3 regions of the Mesorhizobium sp. SEMIA396 genome follow, and region 2 is predicted to be linked to each of the others. Evidence: predicted binding sites of a transcription regulator. Region 2 holds the regulator's gene; each other region holds the start of a gene.

Region 1 (7,925 bases), on a different contig from region 2:
AAGATGGCCTGCAACACGCTGCTGCTGTCGGACGACGGCGAGTTCTCGACCAAGCCCGAGCTTGAAATCTTCGCCGACGACGTGATTTGCGGCCACGGCGCGACGGTCACCGAGATCGACCATAACCATCTGTTCTACCTGATGGCGCGCGGCGTCGACGAGAAAAGCGCGCGGGGCTTGCTCGTCAAGGCCTTCGTCGCCGAGGTGATCGAGGAACTTGACGACGAGGCAATCGTCGAAGCGCTGGAGGCGCGGCTCGACGGCTGGTTCGCGGCGCACGGGTGATTTGATGAACGCACCGGGCAAGATCGGAGATTTCTACGACGTCGAAGCGATCCGCCGCGATTTCCCGATCCTGTCGCGGGAAGTCTATGGCAAGCCGCTGGTCTATCTCGACAATGGCGCCTCGGCACAAAAGCCGCAGGCGGTGCTGGACACAATCCAGCATGCCTATTCCCAGGAATACGCCAACGTCCATCGCGGCCTGCATTTTCTCTCGAACGCCGCGACCGATGCCTACGAAAAGGCGCGAGAGACGGTGCGCCGCTTCCTCAATGCGCCGAGCACCGACAACATCATCTTCACCTCGAACACGACTTCGGCCATCAACACGGTCGCCTATGGCTATGGCATGCCCAACATCGGCGAGGGCGACGAGATCGTGCTGTCGATCATGGAGCACCACTCCAACATCGTTCCCTGGCATTTCATCCGCGAGCGGCAGGGCGCCAAACTGGTCTGGGTGCCGGTCGACGATCTCGGCGTCTTCCACATCGAGGAATTTGAAAAGCGGCTGACCAGCAAGACAAAGCTCGTTGCCATTACCCACATGTCGAACGCGCTTGGCACTGTGACGCCGATCAAGGAAATCGTGCGCATTGCGCATTCGCGCGGAATTCCGGTGCTGGTCGACGGCAGTCAGAGCGCCGTGCATATGCCTATCGACGTGCAGGATCTCGACTGCGACTTTTTCGTCTTCACCGGGCACAAGGTTTATGGCCCGTCGGGCATCGGCGTGCTCTACGGCAAGAAGGACATTCTCGCTGGCATGCGGCCCTTCATGGGCGGCGGCGAGATGATCGAGGAGGTGACGGAAGACATCGTCACCTACAACGAGCCGCCGCACCGCTTCGAGGCCGGCACGCCGCCGATCGTCCAGGCGATCGGGCTGGGTGCCGCGCTCGACTATATGGAAACGATCGGCCGCGAGCGCATTGCCGCCCATGAGGAAGACCTCAAGAACTACGCGCATGAGCGGCTGCGCTCCATCAATTCGCTGCGCATCTTCGGTGATGCGCCCGGCAAGGGCGCCATCATCTCGTTCGAACTGCAAGGCATTCATGCGCATGACGTGTCGATGGTGATAGACAGGCAGGGCGTTGCGGTGCGGGCGGGCACGCATTGCGCCCAGCCGCTGTTGAAACGCTTCGGCGTAACCTCCACATGCAGGGCATCGTTCGGCATGTATAATACCAGGGCCGAAGTCGACGCTTTGGCCGAGGCGCTTGAAAAAGCGCGCAAATTCTTCGGATGACGAGTTTTTTGGGTGACGACCATGGATGATGCAAGCATCGCTGCCGAGACCACTCCGGAAACCGCGCCCAATACGCTGGTTTCGGGATCAGCCATTCCAGCCGACGAACTGGCGCGGCTGACCGACGACATCGTCTCGGCGCTGAAGACGGTCTACGATCCGGAAATCCCGGCCGATATCTACGAGCTCGGCCTGATCTACAAGATCGACATCGAGGACAATCGCTCGGTCAAGATCGACATGACGCTGACCGCTCCGGGCTGCCCTGTCGCCGGCGAAATGCCCGGCTGGGTCGAAAATGCCGTCGGCGCCGTCGAAGGCGTGTCCGGCGTCGAGGTCAACATGACCTTCGACCCGCCGTGGTCGGCCGACCGCATGTCGGAAGAGGCGCAGGTCGCGGTGGGTTGGTACTAGCGTTGGGCCTGGCATACTTGCGCCAGGGGTAAAACTTCACCATTTTAGGTGAGGAATCATTCGGCAGGCCTTGAACCTGCATGGAATGGAAGGAAAAAGAATGGGACGCTTTGCCGTCATCACGATGACCGAAAAGGCCGCCGACCGGGTGCGCGAGATTGTCGCCACGCGTGACAATGCGCACGGCATCCGCCTCGGCATCAAGAAGGGCGGCTGCGCGGGCATGGAATATACGGTCGATCTGGTGACCGAGCCCAATACCAAGGACGACCATATCGAGCGCGACGGCGCGCATGTCTATGTGGCGCCCGAGGCAGCGCTATTCCTGTTCGGCACCGAGATGGATTTCGAGCAGACGACGCTGCGCACCGGCTTCACCTTCCACAATCCGAACCAGAGTTCGGCCTGCGGCTGCGGCGAATCCGTCGAACTGAAGCCGGCCGACCTGAAGGCGCTGGCAGAGGCACGCGCCTCCGCCTGACCCTCCTTCGCCCGTTTACGGGGCTAATCCACCCACATGCCCGTGCGCTTGTGCCAGTCGGCGATCGATTCCTCGGGATAGACGTCGAAGACCTTGTCATGCTTGCCAACCACCGGCTCCACCCAGTTCGCCTTGTATTTCAGCATGAGGTGCACCTTGCTTGGCGGAATGGGTAAATCGCTGTCGATCGCCGAAGCGAAGGGATGCACCAGCTCCGGCCATGTCGGGTCGTAGAGCCAAAGGGCTGATCCACATTTCTTGCAGAAATTGCGCTCGCCGGTCGAGATTTCGCAATGCGGATGCTCGTCGTCCTCGATCTCCGCCCGAAAGACGCCGAGGCTGCGCTTGCCCCTGATGTTCAGTGTTTCGTTGTCGGCACCGAGATTGATGGCAAACCCGCCGCCGCCCTGCTGCTTGCGGCAGATCGAGCAGTAGCACAGCATGAATGGCGCCGGCGTGTGGCTCTCCACCTCGAAACGGACGGCATTGCAGCGGCAGGAGCCTTTGAGCAGCACGGGCATAGCGGGAACTCCGATCGACCTCACACAACCTGTCAGCATGATTTTGGTTGCGGCGATGACAAGGCCAAACGCCGGTGACATGATCGCGGCATGGACAATGAACGCATCGCCGAACTGTTCGAAGGCCTCGGCCCGGTCAGCATCCGAAAACTGTTCGGCGGCAAGGGCATCTATTTCGACGGTGTCATCGTCGCCATCGTGCTGCGTGGCGAATTGCTGTTGAAGGCCGACGAGCAAAGCGTGCCCGAGTTCGAGGCCGCCGGCTGCACGCAATGGACCTATACCGGCTCGCGCCACGGCAAGCTGGTCGCCATGCCCTACTGGAGCGTTCCAGACAGCGCTTTCGATGATCCCGACGAGATGACGATCTGGGCACGCCGGGCCTATGAGGCGGGGCGACGGGCGGGGAAGTAGATTCCCGCAAGCGCGAGGCCACCCCCTCATCCGTCCGCTTCGCGGCCACCTTCTCCCCGAGGGGAGAAGAGGTCGACGTCGGCGCTGCAAGCTCCTCTCCCCTCGGGGAGAGGTCGGATTGCCCCGAACTGTTCTTTGCAATTCGGTCTTGGGAATCCGGGTGAGGGGGAACCTTCGCTGCGTGACCCTAAAGCGCCTTCGCAATCCTCGCCGCCAGCCGCGCATTATTCTCGACCAGCGCGATGTTCGTCTTCAGGCTCCTGCCGCCAGTCAGTTCGAGAATCTTTCCCAGCAGGAACGGCGTCACCGCCTTGCCGGTCACGTTGAGCGCCTCGGCGGCCTTCTGCGCGGCCTCGATATAGCCGGCCATCTCCTCAGCCGGGATTTCGTGGTTTTCCGGCACCGGATTGGCAATCAGCATGCCACCGGCGAGCCCCAGCGCTGCCCTCGTCTGGTAGAAATGCGCGATCTCTTCCGGCTCGTGCAAGGTCAGCGGCGCGCGGAACGGCGAATGCCTGGACCAGAAGGCCGGCATCGTCTCGCAGCCAAGGCCGACCACCGGCACGCCGCGCGTCTCCAGCACTTCCAGCGTCTTTTCGATGTCGAGAATGGCCTTGGCGCCGGCCGAGACGACGATGACCGGCGTGCGCGCCAGCTCGTCGAGATCGGCGGAAATGTCAAAACTCTTTTCGGCGCCCTTGTGCACGCCGCCGATGCCGCCGGTGGCGAACACTTTTATGCCGACCATATGCGCCGCGATCATCGTGGCGGCGACCGTGGTGCCACCGGTGCGCCCTTGCGCCACGGCAAAACCGAGATCGGCGCGCGACAGCTTCATGGCGTCGCCCGTCATCGCCAGCGATTCGCGCTCGCCGTCCGAAAGCCCGATCTTGATGCGGCCGCCAACCACGGCGATCGTCGCCGGCACGGCGCCGCCATCGGTGATGATCTTTTCGACGTCGGCCGCCATGGCGCCATTGTCGGGGTAGGGCATGCCATGGGTGATGATGGTGCTTTCCAGCGCCACCACCGGCCGGCCGGCAGCCAGAGCCTGCGCCACCGGCGCGTGGATGTCGATGAGGGGGCGGGCGGTCTCAGGGGTCATCAGGGTCTCCAATCCGGAATGCGGCGCGTCCGTCGGGACACCAGGCAACATCGCGGCACTATGAATTCGCCGGTCTCATGCCACTTCCCTGGCATCCGGCACAAGAGCCAGCGCTTCCGCGAAGCTTGAGGCGGTGAACTCGGGAACGGCGTTGGCGCTTTCGATGGCAAGCGTCGCCCCGGCGATGCCTTCGCGCAGGGCCACCCGCAGCGGCAGTCCGCGCAGCAAGGCAGCGACCGTTGCGCCCGCCAGCGCATCACCGGCCCCGGTGACGTCAGCGACCTTTCGGGGATTGGGCGGCATGATCGAAAAGGCGCCTGTTTCATCGAACCCCAGCACGGGCGCGTCGCCTGCCGTGACCACGCCACTGACGAGGCCGCTGCATCGCAACCCGTCGACGACCTCGCGCTCCCTGGCATTCGCGGCGACGCCGGCCAGCACCATGGCCTCGCGCCGGTTCATGAAGACCAGCGAGAGCTCCTTCAGCACCGGTATCAGCCGCACCACCTTGGCCGGCGAGATGGCAATGGCGAAAACCGGCTTGCCCGCGGCGAGCGCGACCAGCCGTTCCAGCGCCGCCGTCGGCAGGTTGGCGTCGCAGAACACGGCATCGGCGGCCGCGATTGCTTCGCGCACCCTGGAGCGGCGAATCTGTTTGGGAAAGGCCAACTCATAGAGCGCCATGTCGGCAAAGCCGACGATCAGCTCGCCTTCGCTGTCGATCAGCGCCGTGTAGCTCGGCGTCGTGCGGTCGAGGAAGACCGCCGACAGGTCGGTAATGCCTGTCTCGGCGATGGCTCGCGAAACGGTATCGGCAGCGGCATCGCCGCCGCGAACCGACATCAGCGACGCGGAGACGCCGCGCCGCACGGCGCTGCGCAAAGCATTGAAGACGCCGCCGCCGACATCCTCGCGCATTGTGCCCGGATTGGAGGCGGCAGGCACGTAAGCGCCGGACACCTGGCCGCGTCGGTCGATATGGGCGCCGCCTATGGCCAGTATTTTCGCGGATTTCAGCATGCCGGCGATATGACCTTTGTTATTCCAGCCGCACAAGCGCTAGGTGCGACGGAGCTTCGCATGCGAGGCGGCGATTCGGCAGGTCGAAACAACGGAGCCGTCTGGCCCAACGTGCGGTGCATTCCTGATCGAATCCCTGGACAAAAAAAGAACAAATCCGGATATTGCTTGTTTTTCAGTTATTTGACCCCTCTTGCCAAATGAGAACAAAAAAGGTACAAATAGGCAGGGATTACGGATTGTCCGGCCTTCATTGACGACCAAGGGGTGATGTATCATGGCTCAGAATTCTTTGCGGCTGGTAGAGGACAAGGCAGTGGACAAATCAAAGGCTCTGGATGCGGCGCTGTCGCAGATCGAGCGGGCTTTCGGCAAGGGCTCGATCATGCGGCTCGGCGCCAACGATCAGGTCGTCGAGATTGAAACGGTGCCGACCGGCTCGCTTGGCCTCGACATCGCGCTTGGCGTCGGCGGCCTGCCGCGCGGCCGCATCATCGAAATCTACGGGCCGGAAAGCTCGGGCAAGACGACGCTTGCCCTGCACACCGTCGCCGAAGCCCAGAAGAAGGGCGGCATCTGCGCTTTCGTCGATGCCGAGCACGCGCTTGACCCGGTCTATGCCCGCAAGCTTGGCGTCGATCTCGAAAACCTTCTGATCTCGCAGCCTGACACTGGGGAGCAGGCGCTGGAAATCTGCGACACGCTGGTGCGCTCCGGCGCCATCGACGTGCTGGTGGTCGATTCGGTCGCGGCGCTGACGCCACGCGCCGAAATTGAAGGCGAGATGGGCGATTCGCTGCCCGGCCTGCAGGCCCGCCTGATGAGCCAGGCGCTGCGCAAGCTGACCGCGTCGATTTCGCGCTCCAACACCATGGTCATCTTCATCAACCAGATCCGCATGAAGATCGGCGTCATGTTCGGCTCGCCTGAAACCACCACCGGCGGCAATGCGCTGAAATTCTACGCTTCGGTGCGCCTCGACATCCGCCGCATCGGCTCGATCAAGGACCGCGACGAGGTCGTCGGCAACCAGACCCGCGTCAAGGTGGTCAAGAACAAGCTGGCGCCGCCCTTCAAGGTGGTCGAATTCGACATCATGTTTGGTGAGGGCGTGTCCAAAACCGGCGAACTGGTCGATCTCGGGGTCAAGGCTGGTATTGTCGAGAAGTCTGGCGCCTGGTTTTCCTATAACTCGCAGCGTCTCGGCCAGGGCCGCGAAAATGCCAAGCTGTTCCTGCGTGACAATCCCGACACGGCACGCGAGATCGAGTTGTCGATCAGGCAGAATGCCGGGCTGATCGCCGAAAAATTCCTCGAGAATGGCGGCCCTGAGCGCGGCGATGATGACGGTTTCGAGGAAGAATCCGGCGCGATGTAACAGCTTCGTGCGCGATGCCGGCCGGAGTTCGGCCATAATCGCGTTCTATTATCTCAGGCTTATGTAATCGAGTTCCGCGTTATTGCGTTTCGAAACCGCCGGCCCAGTGCCGGCGGTTTTGCGTTTCGGCGGCGGAACCAGGCCGGGTCGAACGGCCGGCAAAGGCCGTGGATTGGACCAATTCCGTGTTTCTGGACAGGGTGAAGCGCGGCGGCTAAAAGGCCAAGTCCTAATCTTCTAAAACGCAGAGCCCATTTCCGCCGGTTGGCCCGGCGGCTCTTCCAAAAAGGCAGCATCATGAGTGGCGTGAACGAAATCCGGTCGACATTTCTCGACTACTTCCGCAAGGAGGGTCACGAGATCGTCGCATCGAGTCCGCTGGTGCCGCGCAACGACCCGACGCTGATGTTCACCAACGCCGGCATGGTGCAGTTCAAGAACGTCTTCACCGGTCTGGAGAAGCGGCCCTATTCGCGCGCCTCGACCGCCCAGAAGAGCGTTCGCGCCGGCGGCAAGCACAATGATCTCGACAATGTCGGCTACACCGCGCGCCATCTGACCTTCTTCGAGATGCTCGGTAATTTCTCCTTCGGCGACTATTTCAAGGAGCGCGCCATCGAGCTTGCCTGGAACCTGATCACCAGGGAGTTCGGGCTGAACAAGGACAAGCTGCTGGTCACCGTCTATCACACGGATGACGAGGCGGCCGGCTTCTGGAAGAAGATCGCCGGTTTTTCCGACGACCGCATCATTCGCATCGCGACCTCGGACAATTTCTGGGCGATGGGCGACACCGGACCGTGCGGGCCGTGCTCTGAAATCTTCATCGACCGCGGCGAACACATCTGGGGCGGCCCTCCCGGCAGCCCGGAGGAGGATGGCGACCGTTTCCTCGAATTCTGGAACCTGGTGTTCATGCAGTATGAACAGGTGACGAAGGAGGAGCGCATCGACCTGCCGCGCCCCTCGATCGACACCGGCATGGGCCTGGAGCGGATGGCGTCCATCCTGCAAGGGGTGGAAAGCGTCTTCGAGACCGATCTGTTCCGTCACCTGAT
Region 2 (7,925 bases):
CGCGATAGGCCTCGACGCCAAGCGCGCCGTGCCGCTTCGACAGCTTGGCGCCATCGGCGCCGTGGATCAGCGGGATATGCGACATGGACGGCACGTTCCAGCCCATGGCGTTGTAGATCACGGTCTGGCGAGCGGCGTTGGTCAGATGATCGTCGCCGCGAATGATATGGGTGACTCCCATATCATGATCATCGACGACGACGGCATGCATGTAAGTGGGATTGCCGTCAGAACGCAGGATGATGAAGTCATCGAGATCCTTGTTGGGAAAGCGCACCTCGCCCTGGACACGGTCATGGACGATGGTCTCGCCGTCGGTCGGCGCCTTGATACGAATGGCGCCCTTGACGCCTGCGGGCGCCTCAGAGGGGTCGCGGTCGCGCCAGCGGCCGTCATAGCGGGGCGGCAGCCCCTTGGCTCTGGCGGCCTCGCGCATGGCCTCCAGTTCGGCCGGCGTGGCATAGCAATAATAGGCCTTGCCCATGCGCACGAGCTCCTCAGCCACCTCGCGGTGGCGCGGAGCACGCTCGAACTGCGACACCGGCTCGCCGTCCCAGCTCAGGCCAAGCCAGGAAAGCCCGTCGAGGATGGCAGCCGTCGCGGCTTCATTGGAGCGTTCGCGGTCGGTGTCCTCGATGCGCAGCAGCATCGTGCCGCCAGTGTGCTTCGCATACAGCCAGTTGAACAGCGCCGTGCGCGCGCCGCCTATGTGCAGATAGCCGGTGGGCGAAGGGGCAAAACGGGTGACGACCTTGTCGGACATGGAACTCTCGGAAACCATCTGAAGCGGGGTGCGGTTGCGCGGGCTTTCGCGCGCCCGGCGTTCATGTAGCATAGGGTGTCGAGGGCGCAAGGGGCAGACCCGATGGCTGGACGAGGCTGGGGCTCGGATCAGGGCGAGGACGCTGCCATCGGCGTCAGCGAACGGTCCCTGTTTGCGCCTCGGCCAGCCCCATTGCCGCCGCCATCGCCCCTTGTGCCGGATCCCGGCAAGGCGCCCTTGCAAGCGGATGTCGCCGCCTCTGTTCCTGTTGCCGAAACCGGCAGGATCGTTCGCGTGCGCCGGCAAATCAGCCTGACATCACTGCCTCGCCTGCGCCACAGCGTGAACACGGCGGCGAGCCTGGAACTCGACCGGGGCGTGGCCTTCCTGCTGGTGCCGGTCTGCCTGGCGATCGGAGCGATCGGCTATTTTTCGCTGACGGCTGAACCCGACTTTGCGAGACCTGTCGCGGTTGTCATCTTGACGGGGATCTGTGCGCTGGTCTCGCGCTCATGGCCAAAGACCCATCTGTGTTTCATGGCGGCGCTTTTGTGCGCCCTAGGACTGCTTGCTGCCAAGGTCGAGACGTGGCGTGCGGGCACACAAATGTTGGGCTCGGAAATCTCGACGCAGGTGACCGGCCGCGTCGTCTCGCTCGACCGGATGGAAACTGGCCGTATCCGGCTGACCATCGACGTGACGTCGACCGCAAGACCGAAACTGCGCTATGCGCCGGAACGGGTGCGGCTTTCGGCACGCAAGATCCCGGCTGACGTGACCGCAGGCTCCCTCATCACTGGATATGCCAAGCTTTTGCCGCCGACTGGGCCGGTGCGGCCGGACAGCTATGATTTCTCCTTCGACAGCTATTTTGCCGGCATCGGCGGCAGCGGGTTCTTTCTCGGCAACCCCAAGCTTGTCGTCAGCGACGGTGGCGACATGCCGCTGCCGGCCCGAATTTCCTCTAGCGTGGAAAATGCCCGCGAGGCCATCGCCGACCATATCAGGGCGAGCGTCGGCGGCGCCGAAGGCGAGATCGCCGCGGCGCTGATCGTCGGCGTGCGCGCCGGCATTCCCGATGACATCAATGAGGCGATGCGACGTACCGGCATCTACCACATCATCTCGATTTCGGGACTGCACATGGCGCTGGTCGCAGGCACCATCATGGGCTTGCTGCGCGGCGCCTTCGCCTTGTTTCCCGACTTTTCCGCGCGTCGCCCGGTCAAGAAGTATGCCGCCTTCGCCGCACTGTTCTCGATCGCGGCCTATCTCATCATCTCTGGAGTCGTCGTTGCCGCCGAGCGCAGCTTCATCATGCTGGCGGTGATGCTGATTGCCGTGCTGTTCGATCGAGCAGCACTCACCATGCGCAATCTGGCGATCTCGGCGATCGCCGTCATCGTGGTGTCGCCGCATGAGGTGGTCGGCCCGAGTTTTCAGATGTCGTTCGCCGCGACCGCGGCTCTGGTCGGCGCCTATGCCGGCTGGGCCGATCACCGCGCGGGAAAAGCAAGACCGCCGCCCCCAAAGCGATCCATGCCCGGTTTCCTGACGCGAAAGTTCGTGCTCGCGGCAACCGGCCTTGCCATGACCTCCATCATCGCCGGCAGCGCCACGACGCTGTTTGCCATCTGGCATTTTCAGCGTGTGTCGCCGCTCAGCCTGTTCGCCAATCTGGCGGTTATGCCGATCGTCACCGTCGTCATGTTCCTGGCTGTCGCAAGCGCGCTGCTGATGCCTTTCGGATTGGATTGGCCGGCCCTCTACCTGATGGGCAAGGGCCTGACGGTGATGATCGCCATATCGGGTTGGATCTCCGAACGTTCGCCTGTCGATGGGGTTGGGCTGATTTCGCAGCAATCTGTCCTGCTGGTGACAATTGCCCTGGTCATCGCGACGATGGCGACAACTTGGCTGCGGCTCGCTGCTCTGCCATTCGCGCTGGCAGGCTTGCTGACCGTCTCGGATACGCGCACGCCGGATGTGCTGATCTCGGAAGACGCCCGGCTGGTGGCGTTGCCGATCGGTGGCGGCGAGCTTGCCGTCAGCCGGGAACGGCCGAACGAATTCACCGTCGACAACTGGAAACGCGCCCTGACATCAGAAACCATCGTCGTGCCAGAGGTGTTCGACAAGAGCGATGGGCAATTCGACGTCGCGGACGCCGTTGAGCTACCGCCGGGATCGCCGTTCTATTGCTCCTCAGGCGTTTGCGTGGCCAGGCATATGTCCGGTGCGATCATTGCCTATGTCGAGGACCGCAAGGACACCTGGAAAGCCTGTGGCTTCGCCGAGCTGATCGTCATCAATGACGCCACCGCCTATGACGCCTGTCACAATCCGCTGGTTCTCGTCATCACCAAGCGGCAACTGGCTCGCAAAGGCAGTGCCGCGGTCTTCTTCGATCGCCAATCGGCGACCACGCCGGCGACAATCAGCTTCGCGGTGAACAGCCCATATCGGCCCTGGCACACGCAACGCAAATACTCTCGTGAGGCGAGGGGGCTGGCACCCTTCAAGAAACCCGAGAAGCCAGCGGCCAACCCGCAGCCGCCTCAGTAGCGGCGGATGAGGCCGACGAGCTTGCCTTGCACCTTGACCCTGTCTGGGCCGAAAATACGGGTTTCATAGGCCGGATTGGCGGCTTCGAGAGCGATGGAAGCGCCCTTGCGGCGGAACCGCTTCAGCGTCGCTTCCTCTTCATCGACCAGCGCCACGATGATCTCGCCGGGGTTCGCCGTGTCGGCATTACGGATGATGACGGTGTCGCCGTCGAAGATACCGGCCTCGATCATCGAGTCGCCCTTAACCTCCAGCGCATAGTGGGCGCCGCCCATGATCATGTCCGGCGGCACCGAGATCGAATGCGTCTGATGCTGGATGGCATCGATCGGCACACCGGCGGCGATACGGCCCATGACCGGTATCGACACGGCGGAGACCGCATCGTCATCATTGCCGGGCGAGGGCATCCGCGAAGGCGCCGGCTTGATCTGCCGGCCAAGGGCACCACCCTGACCGAGACTGCCCTGGATGACGCTTGGCGAAAACTTCTTTGCCGCGTTGAGGCCGGGCGCGATCGAGTCCGGCAATCGCAGCACTTCCAGCGCGCGTGCCCGGTTGGGCAACCGGCGAATAAAGCCGCGCTCCTCAAGTGCGGTGATCAGCCGATGAATCCCGGATTTGGAGGCAAGGTCGAGCGCCTCCTTCATCTCGTCGAAGGATGGCGGAATGCCGCTCTCCTTCAGGCGTTCATGGATGAACATCAGCAGTTCATGTTGCTTGCGTGTCAGCATGGCGGCCCCCAGATTACCTGAAACCAGAATCGAAAAACAAACCCAGAACAAACACTATCTGTTCCAGTTGTGTTCTGCAACCGTTTAAAGTTTAATGAATTTGTTAAGGCTGCTGAAATTATTTGGGCTTGCCAGCGGGTCGCGATCGACAGGCGCCAACCACGGCAATGCGCCTGCTCACATTGAAACCATTATGGTTAATGACCTGTGGCTCATCCTCGACCCAAGGCTTGGCATCATCTGCCGATCGACCTCCACAAGGGACGCTATCAATCTTCGGGACGTTCGTTTGCCGTGAACGAAACGGAGCCAAAACGCCAACGTCTGTTGGCATTTGTGGCTGGAATCAGCCCTCCGTCATCTGCCGGGCAGTGAGGGCGGCGACGGCAAATCGCGGGGATCGTTGCGTCAGGTAACGGCTTCCTTGACGGCGAAACGCTGGTCCTTCCATGCGCCCGTGCGCAGAATGTCTTCTAGCACTTGAACCGCCAGCCACACATCCTTGTAGCCGATATAGAGGGGCGTGAAGCCGAAACGGATGGTCGATGGCGCGCGAAAATCACCGATGACGCCGCGCTCGATCAGCGCCCGCATGATTTGATAGCCGTGATCGTGAAGGAACGACACCTGGCTGCCGCGCCTGGTCGCGTCGCGGGTGGTCTCCAGCGTGAGGCCATAGGCGCCGCACTTTGCTTCGACGAGCTGGATGAACAGTTCCGTCAGCGCGACGCTCTTTTTTCGCAATGCCGCCATGTCGACGTCGTTCCAGATGGCAAGCGCGCCTTTGAGCGCCCGCATCGACAGGACCGGCTGGGTGCCGCACAGAAAGCGGCGGATACCGGTGCCGGCAACATACCCCCGTTCGAAGGCAAAGGGCCGCGCATGGCCCCACCAGCCGCTGAGCGGCTGGCTGATATCGCCGTGATGGCGCTGCGCGGCATAGATGAAGGCCGGTGCGCCCGGACCGCCGTTGAGGTACTTGTAAGTGCAGCCGATGGCGAAATCGGCATTTGCGTGATCGAGCTCGACGGGCAGGGCGCCGGCGGTGTGGCATAGATCCCAGACGATCAGCGCTCCGGCCGCATGAGCCTTGCGCGTCAGCGCCGCCATGTCGCGCAGTTCACCCGATTTGTAGTTGACGTGGTTGACCAGCACCACCGCGACGTTTTCGTTGATCAGCTCTTCGATAGTGGGCGCGTCGACGCCCGCGAGGCGCAGCAGGACGCCGTCCCGTGTCGAGGCCACGCCTTCGGCGATGTACAGGTCGGTGGGGAAACTGTCACCCTCGGCGACGATGACCGACCGGCCCGGCCGAATCTCCAGCGCCGCATGCAGCACCTTGTAGATGTTGGTCGACGTCGTGTCGCAGACGACGGTCTGGCCGGCCGCGGCTCCAATCAGGCGTCCGAGTTGATCGCCGAGTTCGATCGGCATCTCGAACCATCCGGCCGTATTCCAGGCTCGGATGAGGTCCTGGGCCCATTCCTGGGTTGCCGCCTGCTGCAGCTCGCCGAAAACGGCATGAGACGCTGCCCCCAGTGAATTGCCGTCGAGATAGATCACCCCCTCCGGCAGAATGAAACGGTCGCGCATGGCCCGCAGCGGATCTGTGGCATCCATCGCTTCGACTGCGGCGAGATCAGGAAATCCACTCATGGTCAGTCAGTCCCCGGTTGTTCGCGAAGGGTGTTCCGCCGCCGCGCGTCGCTGTTTTCATTTCGACGATGTCAGAGCCGGGTGCGGACCGTCCACAGTTCCGGGAACAGCACCACCTCGAGCATCTTCTTCAGATACGAAGCACCCGACGTGCCGCCGGTGCCGCGTTTCAGACCGATGATGCGCTCAACCGTGGTGACGTGGTTGAAGCGCCAGCGGCGGAAATAATCCTCGAAGTCGACCAGCTTCTCTGCCAGTTCGTAGAACATCCAGTAGCGCTGCGGATCGCGGTAAATGGTTTGCCAGGCGACCAGCACCTCTTCATTCTCGGTTCGCGTCTCACGCCAGTCCGTGCGCTTGGCATCGGCACCGATGTCGAATCCGTTGCGCGCAAGCAGCAGCAGCGCTTCGTCGTAGAGCGATGGTTCGGTCAGGATCGCTTCCAGCTTTCCGCTCAGGTCGGGCCGGTGCTTGTGCGGCCCGAGCATGGCCAGGTTGCGGTTGCCGGCCATGAACTCGATGGCGCGATACTGCCAGGACTGGAAACCCGAGGACTGGCCGAGCGCGTCGCGGAACTCGGTGTATTCGCTCGGCGTCATCGTCCGCAGCACATCCCAGGCATTGTTCAGCTGCTCGAAGATCCGCGCAACGCGCGACAGCATCTTGAAGCTCGGCTCGAGCCGGTCGGCGCGGATGGAACGGATCGCGGCTCCAATCTCGTGTAGAGCGAGCTTCATCCAGAGTTCGGAGGTCTGATGCTGGATGATGAACAGCATCTCGTCATGCGCCGATGACAGCGGCGTCTGGGCCTCCAGCACTTTCTCCAGGTGCAGGTAGTCGCTGTAGGACATGCGCTCCTTGAACGACATCTGGGCGCCTTCGGACGCCGGATCGTATGGCTCGCTCAATCGATTTTCTCCGTGCGCAGCCGGAAGCGCTGGATCTTGCCGGTCTGGGTCTTGGGCAGAGCGGCGATGAATTTTACCGATCGCGGATATTTATAGGGCGCGATCATTGCCTTGACATGGTCCTGCAGGCGCTTGGTGGTGAGGGCGTCGGGCGCGACGCCCTGCGCTAGCACGACATGCGCCTCGACGATCTGGCCGCGCTCGGCGTCCTCGGCGCCAATGACAGCGCATTCGGCGACGTCCGGGTGCGCCAGCAGCGCCGCCTCGACCTCGGGACCGGCGATGTTGTAGCCGGCGCTGACGATCATGTCGTCGGAGCGTGCGGCGAAATGGAAGAAGCCGTCCTCGTCCTGCGTGAAGGTATCGCCGGTGAGGTTCCAGCCGTCGCGCACGTATTCCTTCTGCCTGTCATCGGCCATGTAGCGGCAGCCGGTCGGTCCGCGCACCGCAAGCCTGCCGGTCGCGCCGCGTGGCACCTCGCGCATCTCGTCATCGACGACGCGCGCCTCGTAGCCGCCCACCGGCTTTCCGGTCGACGCGGGCTTCATGTCGTCAAAACGGTTGGAGATGAAGATGTGCAGCATCTCGGTGGCTCCGATGCCGTCGAGGATCGGCTTTCCGGTCTTTTGTGTCCACACTTCGAAAACGGGAGCAGGCAAGGTTTCGCCGGCCGAAACGGCGACGCGCAGCGATGACAGGTCCGCTCCTTCATCCATGGCCTTCAGCATGGCGCGGTAGGCAGTCGGCGCGGTGAAAGAGATCGTCGCTTTGTAGGTCTCGATGATGTGGATCATGTTGGGTGGCGTCGCCTGCTCCAGCAGCGTCGCCGCCGCACCGAAGCGCAGCGGGAAGATGGCGAGTCCGCCAAGGCCGAAGGTGAAGGCCAGCGGCGGCGAGCCGACGAAGATGTCGTCCGGCGTCACCTCCAGGATTTCGCGGGCGTAGGCGTCGGCGATGATCAGCAGGTCGCGGTGGAAATGCATCGTCGCCTTCGGAACGCCTGTTGTGCCCGAGGTGAAGCCGAGCAGGGCAACATCGTCGCGGCCGGTGTCGACTGCGGTGAACGTCACCGGCTTGTCGAGAGCGGCACGATCGAGTTCAGCATCATGGTTGGCGGTGCCGTCGAAACCGATGACCTGCTTGAGGAATGCGCTGTCCTTGGCGCAGGCGGTCATCTCGTCCATCAGCCTGGTGTCGCAGAGCGCGACGGTGATTTCCGCTTTGTCGACGATCTTGGCGAGTTCGCCGGCGCGCAGCATCGGCATGGTGTTGACGACCACGGCGCCAACCTTGGTGGCG
Region 3 (7,925 bases), on a different contig from region 2:
GCCCTGCACGACCTTCAGCGCGCGCTCGACATAATCCTCCTCCGACAGCTTGCGCATGCCGATGGAGGTCGCCTTGGCGACCGGCACCTTCAGGCGCATCTTGTCCTTCGAAAAGTCGATGACGAACAGTTCCAGCTTGTGTCCAGCAACTTCCTGCTCGTCGATCGAGACGATCTGGCCGACGCCGTGCGCCGGGTAGACGATGTACTCGCCGGTCTTGAAACCGTGACGCGCAGCGGTGGACTTCTTCTGCGGGGTGATCGTTGCCATTACGCCCTGAACTCCTTGTTGTGGCACCGGCGTCCTGCCGGTCCGAACTCGCGCGATCGGGGAAGCCGATCGTTAGCCGCACAACAGATGAACCCATCGGAAAGGCCGGACCGGCAAACCGCAACATCGCGACCGCCTGGCCCAGATCGCTCTGGTCCGAATGGGATTTTCACCTTTCAGTGATTTGGGGCGTCTGCGCCATAAATCGACGTTGTGTCACCGGCATGTTTCGCTGATGTAACACAAAAAGTCGGAAGAATCAAGGTTTTGCTGCATACGCGAAGGCCACAGGTCAGCGCCGGCTGTCAAGCCGGTTAATGTGACGTGCCTCTTACCCAGCGTAATACCGGCCTTTGCGGCCGTGTTGTCAATCGCCTTCGCCGGGCTCGGCCGAGAAGTATTTCTCAAACTTGCCGGCCTCGCCGTCGAAGGATTTGGCGTCTCCCGGCGGTTCCTTCTTGGCGGTGATGTTGGGCCATTTCTCGGCGTATTCGGTGTTGACCTGCAGCCATTTGTCGAGGCCGGGTTCGGTGTCCGGCTTGATTGCGTCGGCCGGGCATTCCGGCTCGCAAACGCCGCAGTCGATGCACTCGTCGGGGTGGATGACGAGCATGTTCTCGCCTTCGTAGAAACAGTCGACCGGACAGACTTCGATGCAGTCCATGTATTTGCATTTGATGCAATTGTCGGTCACGACATAGGTCATCGGTCGGCTCCGGGACGTCCCATTTTGTTGGGCTTTTTCCGTCAGGTAACGCCTTTGTCGACCGCTTGCAAGGGTAGCCATTGCGGACGGTGCCGGTGTTTCCGGAATGGAATTCCAGACTGCAGGCCCGGCGGAAGTCAGTCATGTCCCGCAGAGCGTCTGTTTGCCGGGCTCAGTTCTCGCCTCAGGCGTGCCGTTGTCCCAGAACCACTGCGTGTTTTTGGACGCCAGGCATCAATCTTCGCCGAGCAATCGGTCGGTCTGGCGACGTTCCTTCTTGGTCGGGCGGCCGCTGCCGGCCTCGCGCAGCCCCGGAATTGCATCGGGAGGGGCTTCGCCCTTCGGTGCGGGCGGTGGCGACATATCCTCGTAGAGCGTCCGGGCCTCCTCGGCCGGGCCGCGCCGTGCACCGGCGCCGAGCACCTTCCAGATGAAGATGCGACGCTCGAGCGTGATGGTCAGGACGTCGCCTGGCTTGACTTGGTCGGAGGCCTGCGCTGCTTTGTCGCGATTGATGCGGACCCGGCCGGCGACGACCAACTTCGCCGCCAGCGAGCGCGATTTCACGGCGCGGGAGAAGAACAGCCATTTGTCGATGCGCTGGCGGCCTTCGGCAACCATCGAAGCGAGCCGGGTTCTACTTCTTCAGCTGGTCGCGGAGAGCGGCGAGCTTGGCGAAGGGCGAATCCGGATCGAAACGCACCGGACGCTCCTCGCGCGGCTTCGGCTGGAAGGCCGGCTTGCCGCCTTGCGGACCACCTTTGCCATCAGGCCTGCCACCCTTCCAGTCGGGACGGCCTTCGCGGCGGTCGGGACGTTCGCCCTGCGGCCTGCCATCACGTCGCTGTTCGCCTTCGGCCTGCGGCTTGGGCTTGAATTTCGAGCGGTCGAAGCGCGGCTTGCCGGCTCCATCGCGCCGTCCTTCATGGGCCGGGCGTTCTCCGGGTGCAGCAGCGGCCGGTGCGCCGGCGGCATCCGCAGGCGCATCGCTTCGGCCGCGCGCTTGTCCGTTGCGCGGGCGATTGTTCCTGCGGTTGTCATCGCGGTTGCGCGGGCGCTGTTCGAAGCGGCCCTGACGCCACAACAGGATGGGTTTTGGTGCTTCGGCTTCCGGCGCGGGTTCGCCGACAGCTGCTTCAGTCACCGCCACAGGTTCGTCCGGCGCGGCGTCCGTTGCGGGCGCGGCATTTGCCGCCAGGTCGGCCGTTGCGGCTTCTTCTGCCGCTGCGGCTTCAGTCTCGGCAGCTTCAGCCTCTGCCTGCGGTTCAGCCGGTGCCGGTTCAGCAGCAGCCTCGGCAACAGGCGCTTCGTCTTGCACGGTTTCGACCGGAGCGTCCGCCTGTTCTTCCACGGCAGGCGAAGCAGGTTCCGCCGCGGCGTCGGAGGTGATTTCGGCGGGAATTTCGGCCGCGGTTTCCGAAACGGCCACTGCGTCCGATGCCGCCTCCGACTCTTCGACGGCTGCCTCTGCTGCGGCATCCGTTGCCGCGGCTTCGGCCGATTTGGCCTGCTCGGCTCGTTCAGCTTCTTCCGTCGCCAGTTTCGCCACCGCCGCTTCGCGGGCGGCGTTGTCCTGCGCTTCGAGCCGCGCCTTGACCTCGACGGCCGGCTTAGGCTCGGCACGATAGCCGAGACCCTTGAGAATTTCTTCCATGTCGTCCGCGGTGGCGCCGAGGATCGACATCATCGGCGGCGTCACCATGAAGGACTGGCCGTCATAGGCGCCGTCCGGGCGCTGGCCGAGGCCGGGCTTCCAGTTGGTCGCCGGACGGATCAGATCCGCCAACCGTTCCAGTATGTCGATGCGCACGGCGCGACGGCCGAGATTGCGGTAGCCGGCAAGCTTATAGAACGTCTTGTCGAAAGCAGGGTCGATCACCACCGAGGTGCGACCCGAGGCGAGCGCATGGACCACGTCGCCAAAACCCGGCTTGTCCTTGCCGTCGTTCTTCAGCGCCCACAACAGCGTCACCAGTCCGGCAGGCGCCGGCTTGATCAGCGCCGGCACGAAGACATGGTAGGCGCCGAAGCGCACGCCAAGCCGGCGAAGGGTGGCGCGGCCTTCCTGGTCGAGCGACTTCATCTCCTCGGCGATGTCGCGGCGGTTGATGAGGCCGAAATTCTCGACCAGCTGGAAGGCGATGCCGCGGCCGATGCCGGAAATCTGGTCGGCGTTTTTCAAGTCGACCAGTGGCTTCAGCAGCGACTCGATCTGGAAATTGACGAAACGCTCGGCACGCGCGGCAACCTTGTCGCGCGCCGGGCCGGTCAGTTGTTCGTCGGCCAGCAGCACCAACCGCGGCTTCAGCGCGTCTTCGCCTGATACAAGCGTGCCGATCGGCGCGCCGATCCAGCGCAGCGTGCCGTCCGAGCCGAGCGCGATGTCGCCATTGGCGCAGGCGCCGAAGCGTTCGGCGCGCGATTCGAACTCGGCGGCCAGCGCCTTCTGGGCAGCGGTGCGCACCGCCTTGGCGTCTTCGCCGCCGGCGGTCTGGTCGGCGGTGAAGCGGAACCCTTGCAACTCGCCGACATGGTGGCCTTCGACAAGGACGGTTCCGGTAGGGCTAATTTCGGCTTCAGGCATGGTATTTTCTCTAAGGCGCCGCATGAGGACGGAAGTCCTGCGGTCTACGAAGCGTTTCGTCAACCGCTCATGCAGCGCATCCGACAATCTGTCTTCGATTTCGCGCGTCTTTTCCTGCCAGTGTGCCTGATCGGCCAGCCAGCCGGGCCGGTTCGACACGAATGTCCAGGTGCGGATCTGGGCTATGCGATGCGACAGCGTGTCAATGTCGCCCTCGGTGGTGTCGGCGCGGCGCACCTGCTCGGCCATGTAATTCTCGTCGACATGGCCGTGGCGTGCGAGGTCCGTGTAGATCGAGGCAATGAGGTCGGCATGCTGCGCCGGCGCGATCCTGCGGTAGTCGGGCAGCGCGCAGGCTTCCCACAGCAGCGCCACGCGCTTGGCATTGGTGGTGAGCGCGCGGATGTCTTCGTCGCGCGACAGATGCTCGAGCGCCTGTGCGTCGACGGCAGGCAATGCCCGCGTCAGTCCCTCGACCGGAGCGTTGGTCTCGATCGAGCGCTTCAGCGCGTCGAGGCTGGCAAAGTCGAAATGCGCGGTGCGCCACTGCAGCACCTTCACCGGATCGAAATCGTGGCCTTCGATCTTCTTGATCAGCTCTTCGTCGAGCGGGTCGACCTGGCCGGTGACACCGAAGGTGCCGTCACGCAGATGCCGGCCGGCGCGGCCGGCGATCTGGCCGAGCTCGGCCGCGGTCAGGTTGCGGTACTGGAAGCCATCGAACTTGCGGTTCTGGGCGAAGGCGACGTGGTCGAGATCGAGATTGAGACCCATGCCGATTGCGTCGGTAGCGATGAGGTAGTCGACATCGCCGGACTGGAACAGCGCCACCTGGGCGTTGCGGGTGCGCGGCGAGAGCGCGCCGAGCACGACGGCGGCACCGCCCTGCTGGCGGCGGATCAACTCGGCGATGGCGTAGACCTCGTCGGCGGAGAAGGCGACGATCGCCGTGCGCCGCGGCAGGCGGGTCAGCTTCTTGGAACCGGCATAGGCAAGATGCGACAGCCTCGGCCGCGTCACCACCGAGACACCCCTCAGCAGGCGCTGCAGGATGCCATGCATGGTGGCAGCACCCAGCAGCAGCGTTTCCTGACGGCCGCGAAGGTGCAGGATGCGATCGGTGAAGATGTGGCCGCGCTCGAGGTCACCGGCGAGCTGCACCTCGTCGATGGCGACAAAGGCGGCGTCGGTCTCGCGCGGCATGGCCTCGACGGTGCAGACCGAATATCTGGCGCCCGGCGGCTGGATCTTTTCCTCGCCGGTGATCAGCGCAACCTTGTGGGCGCCGACCTTTTCGCAGACGCGGGCGTAGACCTCGCGCGCCAGAAGTCTGAGCGGCAGGCCGATGATCCCACTCTCATGCGCCACCATGCGCTCGATGGCGAGATGGGTCTTGCCGGTGTTGGTCGGCCCGAGCACGGCGGTCACGTCGCGGCCCGACAGGATCAGCGGCTCTGTGTGTTTGGGCTGGATGTTCATCAACCTAGAATAAGGCTTCTGGGACCTGGAAATAAGGCTTCTGGCCTCTGGTTGTCGGGAGCGTGCCTCAAATGGCGCGTATGACAGGCGACACATAGGGATTTCGGGCGCGAAGCGAAAGCGGAATGTTCCGCCGGCGGCGAGAAGGTGGTTTTGTCAAGCTTCCAATCGGCTGCGGATTAACGGATAGAACGAGTCTGGAACGAATCGGCGACGAATCAGTGACTCCTGCAGATTCAGCTTTTGTTCACGGCTACATGTGGATTTCGCGGCCGCGAGTCGCACCACATGCTGAATCGCTGAACTGGCCCGTTTCATGCTAAGAGGGTGTTGCCGTTAACCTTTGCCTGGAAACAATCACGGCGGCTAGGCGCGCCTCAACCAACATGATGAAATTGTTGATCTTTCTTAACCTGCGTTAAGCAGTTGGGCAGACGATTCCGGCTGTCGTCGTTAACGTTCGGCTCATAGCCGGAACGAATCGGCGACGAATCAGCGATGGCGCGATTTTCCCGATTTGTTCACCCCAATATCTTGTGTTGTGAACAGCTTATCCACCGAGAATCCACAGGTTACGAAGCAGCTTTCGCACAGGGCGGCGGGTGGCTGTTAACCTCTGCGTGCCGAATTGGGTCAGCTACGGTCGCGAGCACGTCAAAGGGACCGTGCCGGAAACGGGCCGGTGTGCCGGCCCGTCGATCTCCTACATCGCCACGTCGTCAGGCGAAGTATTGGCCGCCATTGGCCGTGATGGTCGAGCCGGTGATGAAGCCGGCATCTTCGGATGCGAGGAAGACGACGCAGCGCGCGATCTCTTCCGGTTCGCCGAGGCGGCCGACGGGGATTTGTGGGATGATGCGGTCGTTGAGCACCCTCTCGTCAATCGCCTTGACCATCTCGGTGGCGATGTAGCCAGGGCAGATGACGTTGACGGTGATGCCGGCGCGTGCTCCCTCTTGAGCGAGAGCCTTGCTGAAACCGATGTCGCCGGCCTTGGCGGCGGAATAGTTGACCTGGCCGGCCTGGCCCTTCTGGCCGTTGATCGAGGAAATGGTGATGACGCGGCCGAACTTGCGGTCGCGCATGCCGCTCCACAGCGGATGCGTCATGTTGAAGACGCCGGACAGGTTGGTGTCGATGACCTCTTTCCACTGCTCGCGCGTGATCTTGTGGAACATGGCGTCGCGGGTGATGCCGGCATTGTTGACCAGCACCGAGACCGGGCCGAGATCGGCCTCGACCTGCTTGATGCCGGCGGCGCAGGAATCATAGTCGGCGACCGACCATTTGTAGACCGGAATGCCGGTCTCGGCCTTGAATTTCGCCGCTGCGGCGTCATTGCCGGCATAGTTCGCGGCAACCGAATAGCCGACGGTCTTCAATGCGATCGAGATCGCCGCGCCGATGCCGCGCGATCCGCCTGTGACGATTGCTACCTTGGTCATGCGTGTTCCCTCCCTTTGGTCGGGAGAGCGAATAGGGAGTAGCGAATAGCGAGTAGGGATCTACGTCCCGTCGCGCTGACGCAATTCTTCCCTATTGACTACTCCCTATTTGCTACTCACTTCTTTTTCAGAGTGCTTCGATGCACATGGCGACGCCCATGCCGCCGCCGATGCACAAGGTGGCGAGGCCTTTCTTGGCGCCGCGCCGGCGCATTTCGAAGACCAGCGTGTTGAAGACGCGGGCGCCGGACGCACCGATCGGGTGGCCGATGGCGATGGCGCCGCCATTGACGTTGACGATCGAGGGATCCCAGCCCATGTCCTTGTTGACGGCGCAGGCCTGTGCCGCAAAGGCCTCGTTGGCCTCGACCAGGTCGAGATCGCCGACCGACCAGCCGGCCTTTTCCAAGGCCTTGCGCGATGCTGGGATCGGGCCGGTGCCCATAATCTGCGGATCGACGCCGGCGGTTGCCCAGGACACGATGCGTGCCAGCGGGGTGATGCCGCGCCTCACCGCTTCCGCCTCGCTCATCAGCAGCGCGCCGGCGGCACCGTCATTGATGCCGGAGGCGTTGGCGGCGGTCACCGTGCCGTCCTTGTCGAAAGCCGGTTTCAGCTTGGTCATGGCGTCGATCGTGGCGCCGTGGCGAATGTATTCGTCCTGGTCGACGATGGTGTCGCCCTTCTTGCCCTTGATGGTGACGGCGACGATCTCGTCCTTGAACTTGCCGGCCTTCTGCGCGGCCTCGGCCTTGTTTTGCGAGGCGAGCGCGAACTGGTCCTGGTCTTCGCGGGTGATCTGGAACTGACGCGCGACGTTTTCGGCGGTGTTGCCCATGTGATAGCCGTTGAAGGCGTCCCACAGCCCGTCCTTGATCATGGTGTCGATCAGCTTGAAGTCGCCCATCTTGACGCCGGCGCGCAGGTGCTGGGCATGCGTCGAAAGCGACATCGATTCTTGGCCGCCGGCGATGATCACCTTGGCGTCGCCGATGGCGATCTGCTGCATGCCGAGCGCAATGGCACGCAGGCCCGAGCCGCAAACCTGATTGAGGCCCCAGGCTGTGGTTTCCTTGGGCAGGCCGGCATTGATCGATGCCTGGCGGGCCGGGTTCTGGCCTTGCGCGGCGGTCAGCACCTGGCCGAGGATGACCTCGTCGACCTCGCCTGGTTCGACACCGGCACGCGACAGCAATTCCCTGATGACGACGGCGCCGAGTTCATGCGCAGGGGTGGCGGCGAAGGCGCCGTTGAAGGAGCCGACCGGCGTGCGCGCCGCACTGGCAATGACGATGGAAGCGGACATTTTCTTCTCCAGACTTCAAGGGTGTTGCTCTGTCGTTGGGGACTTTTCTTGCCCTTTCCCAACCCCAAGTCAAACCGGAAATGGGCATGGCGCCCATGCGCCGCAAGCAGGCCGTGCCTTGCCAGGGCGACCATT

What was found. The regulator LexA, encoded in region 2, represses DNA repair genes until DNA is damaged. The targets are predictions, from matches to a motif close to TGTTCNNNNTGTGTTCNG.
Region 1: a site for LexA is predicted at 5,692-5,709, ahead of recA (recombinase RecA). Genes of this name have one in related genera too.
Region 3: a site for LexA is predicted at 5,227-5,244, ahead of NP503_RS20110 (helicase-related protein). Genes of this name have one in related genera too.

The regions. Positions count from the first base shown of each region.
Region 1 is NZ_JANIFC010000002.1:894,922-902,846, forward strand. It holds gene sufD (Fe-S cluster assembly protein SufD) at 1-285, shown strand, start outside; gene NP503_RS09415 (cysteine desulfurase) at 290-1,534, shown strand; gene NP503_RS09420 (SUF system Fe-S cluster assembly protein) at 1,556-1,948, shown strand; gene sufA (Fe-S cluster assembly scaffold SufA) at 2,049-2,429, shown strand; gene NP503_RS09430 (GFA family protein) at 2,453-2,950, opposite strand; gene NP503_RS09435 (TfoX/Sxy family protein) at 3,041-3,364, shown strand; gene NP503_RS09440 (pseudouridine-5'-phosphate glycosidase) at 3,552-4,469, opposite strand; gene NP503_RS09445 (carbohydrate kinase family protein) at 4,545-5,489, opposite strand; gene recA (recombinase RecA) at 5,767-6,867, shown strand; gene alaS (alanine--tRNA ligase) at 7,165-7,925, shown strand, end outside.
Region 2 is NZ_JANIFC010000010.1:260,419-268,343, reverse strand. It holds gene gltX (glutamate--tRNA ligase) at 1-763, opposite strand, end outside; gene NP503_RS23915 (ComEC/Rec2 family competence protein) at 866-3,328, shown strand; gene lexA (transcriptional repressor LexA) at 3,322-4,062, opposite strand; gene kynU (kynureninase) at 4,471-5,718, opposite strand; gene kynA (tryptophan 2,3-dioxygenase) at 5,790-6,626, opposite strand; gene NP503_RS23895 (AMP-binding protein) at 6,623-7,925, opposite strand, start outside.
Region 3 is NZ_JANIFC010000008.1:151,683-159,607, reverse strand. It holds gene NP503_RS20125 (CarD family transcriptional regulator) at 1-270, opposite strand, end outside; gene fdxA (ferredoxin FdxA) at 638-976, opposite strand; gene NP503_RS20115 (RNA-binding S4 domain-containing protein) at 1,211-1,597, opposite strand; gene NP503_RS20110 (helicase-related protein) at 1,614-5,039, opposite strand; gene phbB (acetoacetyl-CoA reductase) at 5,759-6,484, opposite strand; gene NP503_RS20100 (acetyl-CoA C-acetyltransferase) at 6,612-7,790, opposite strand.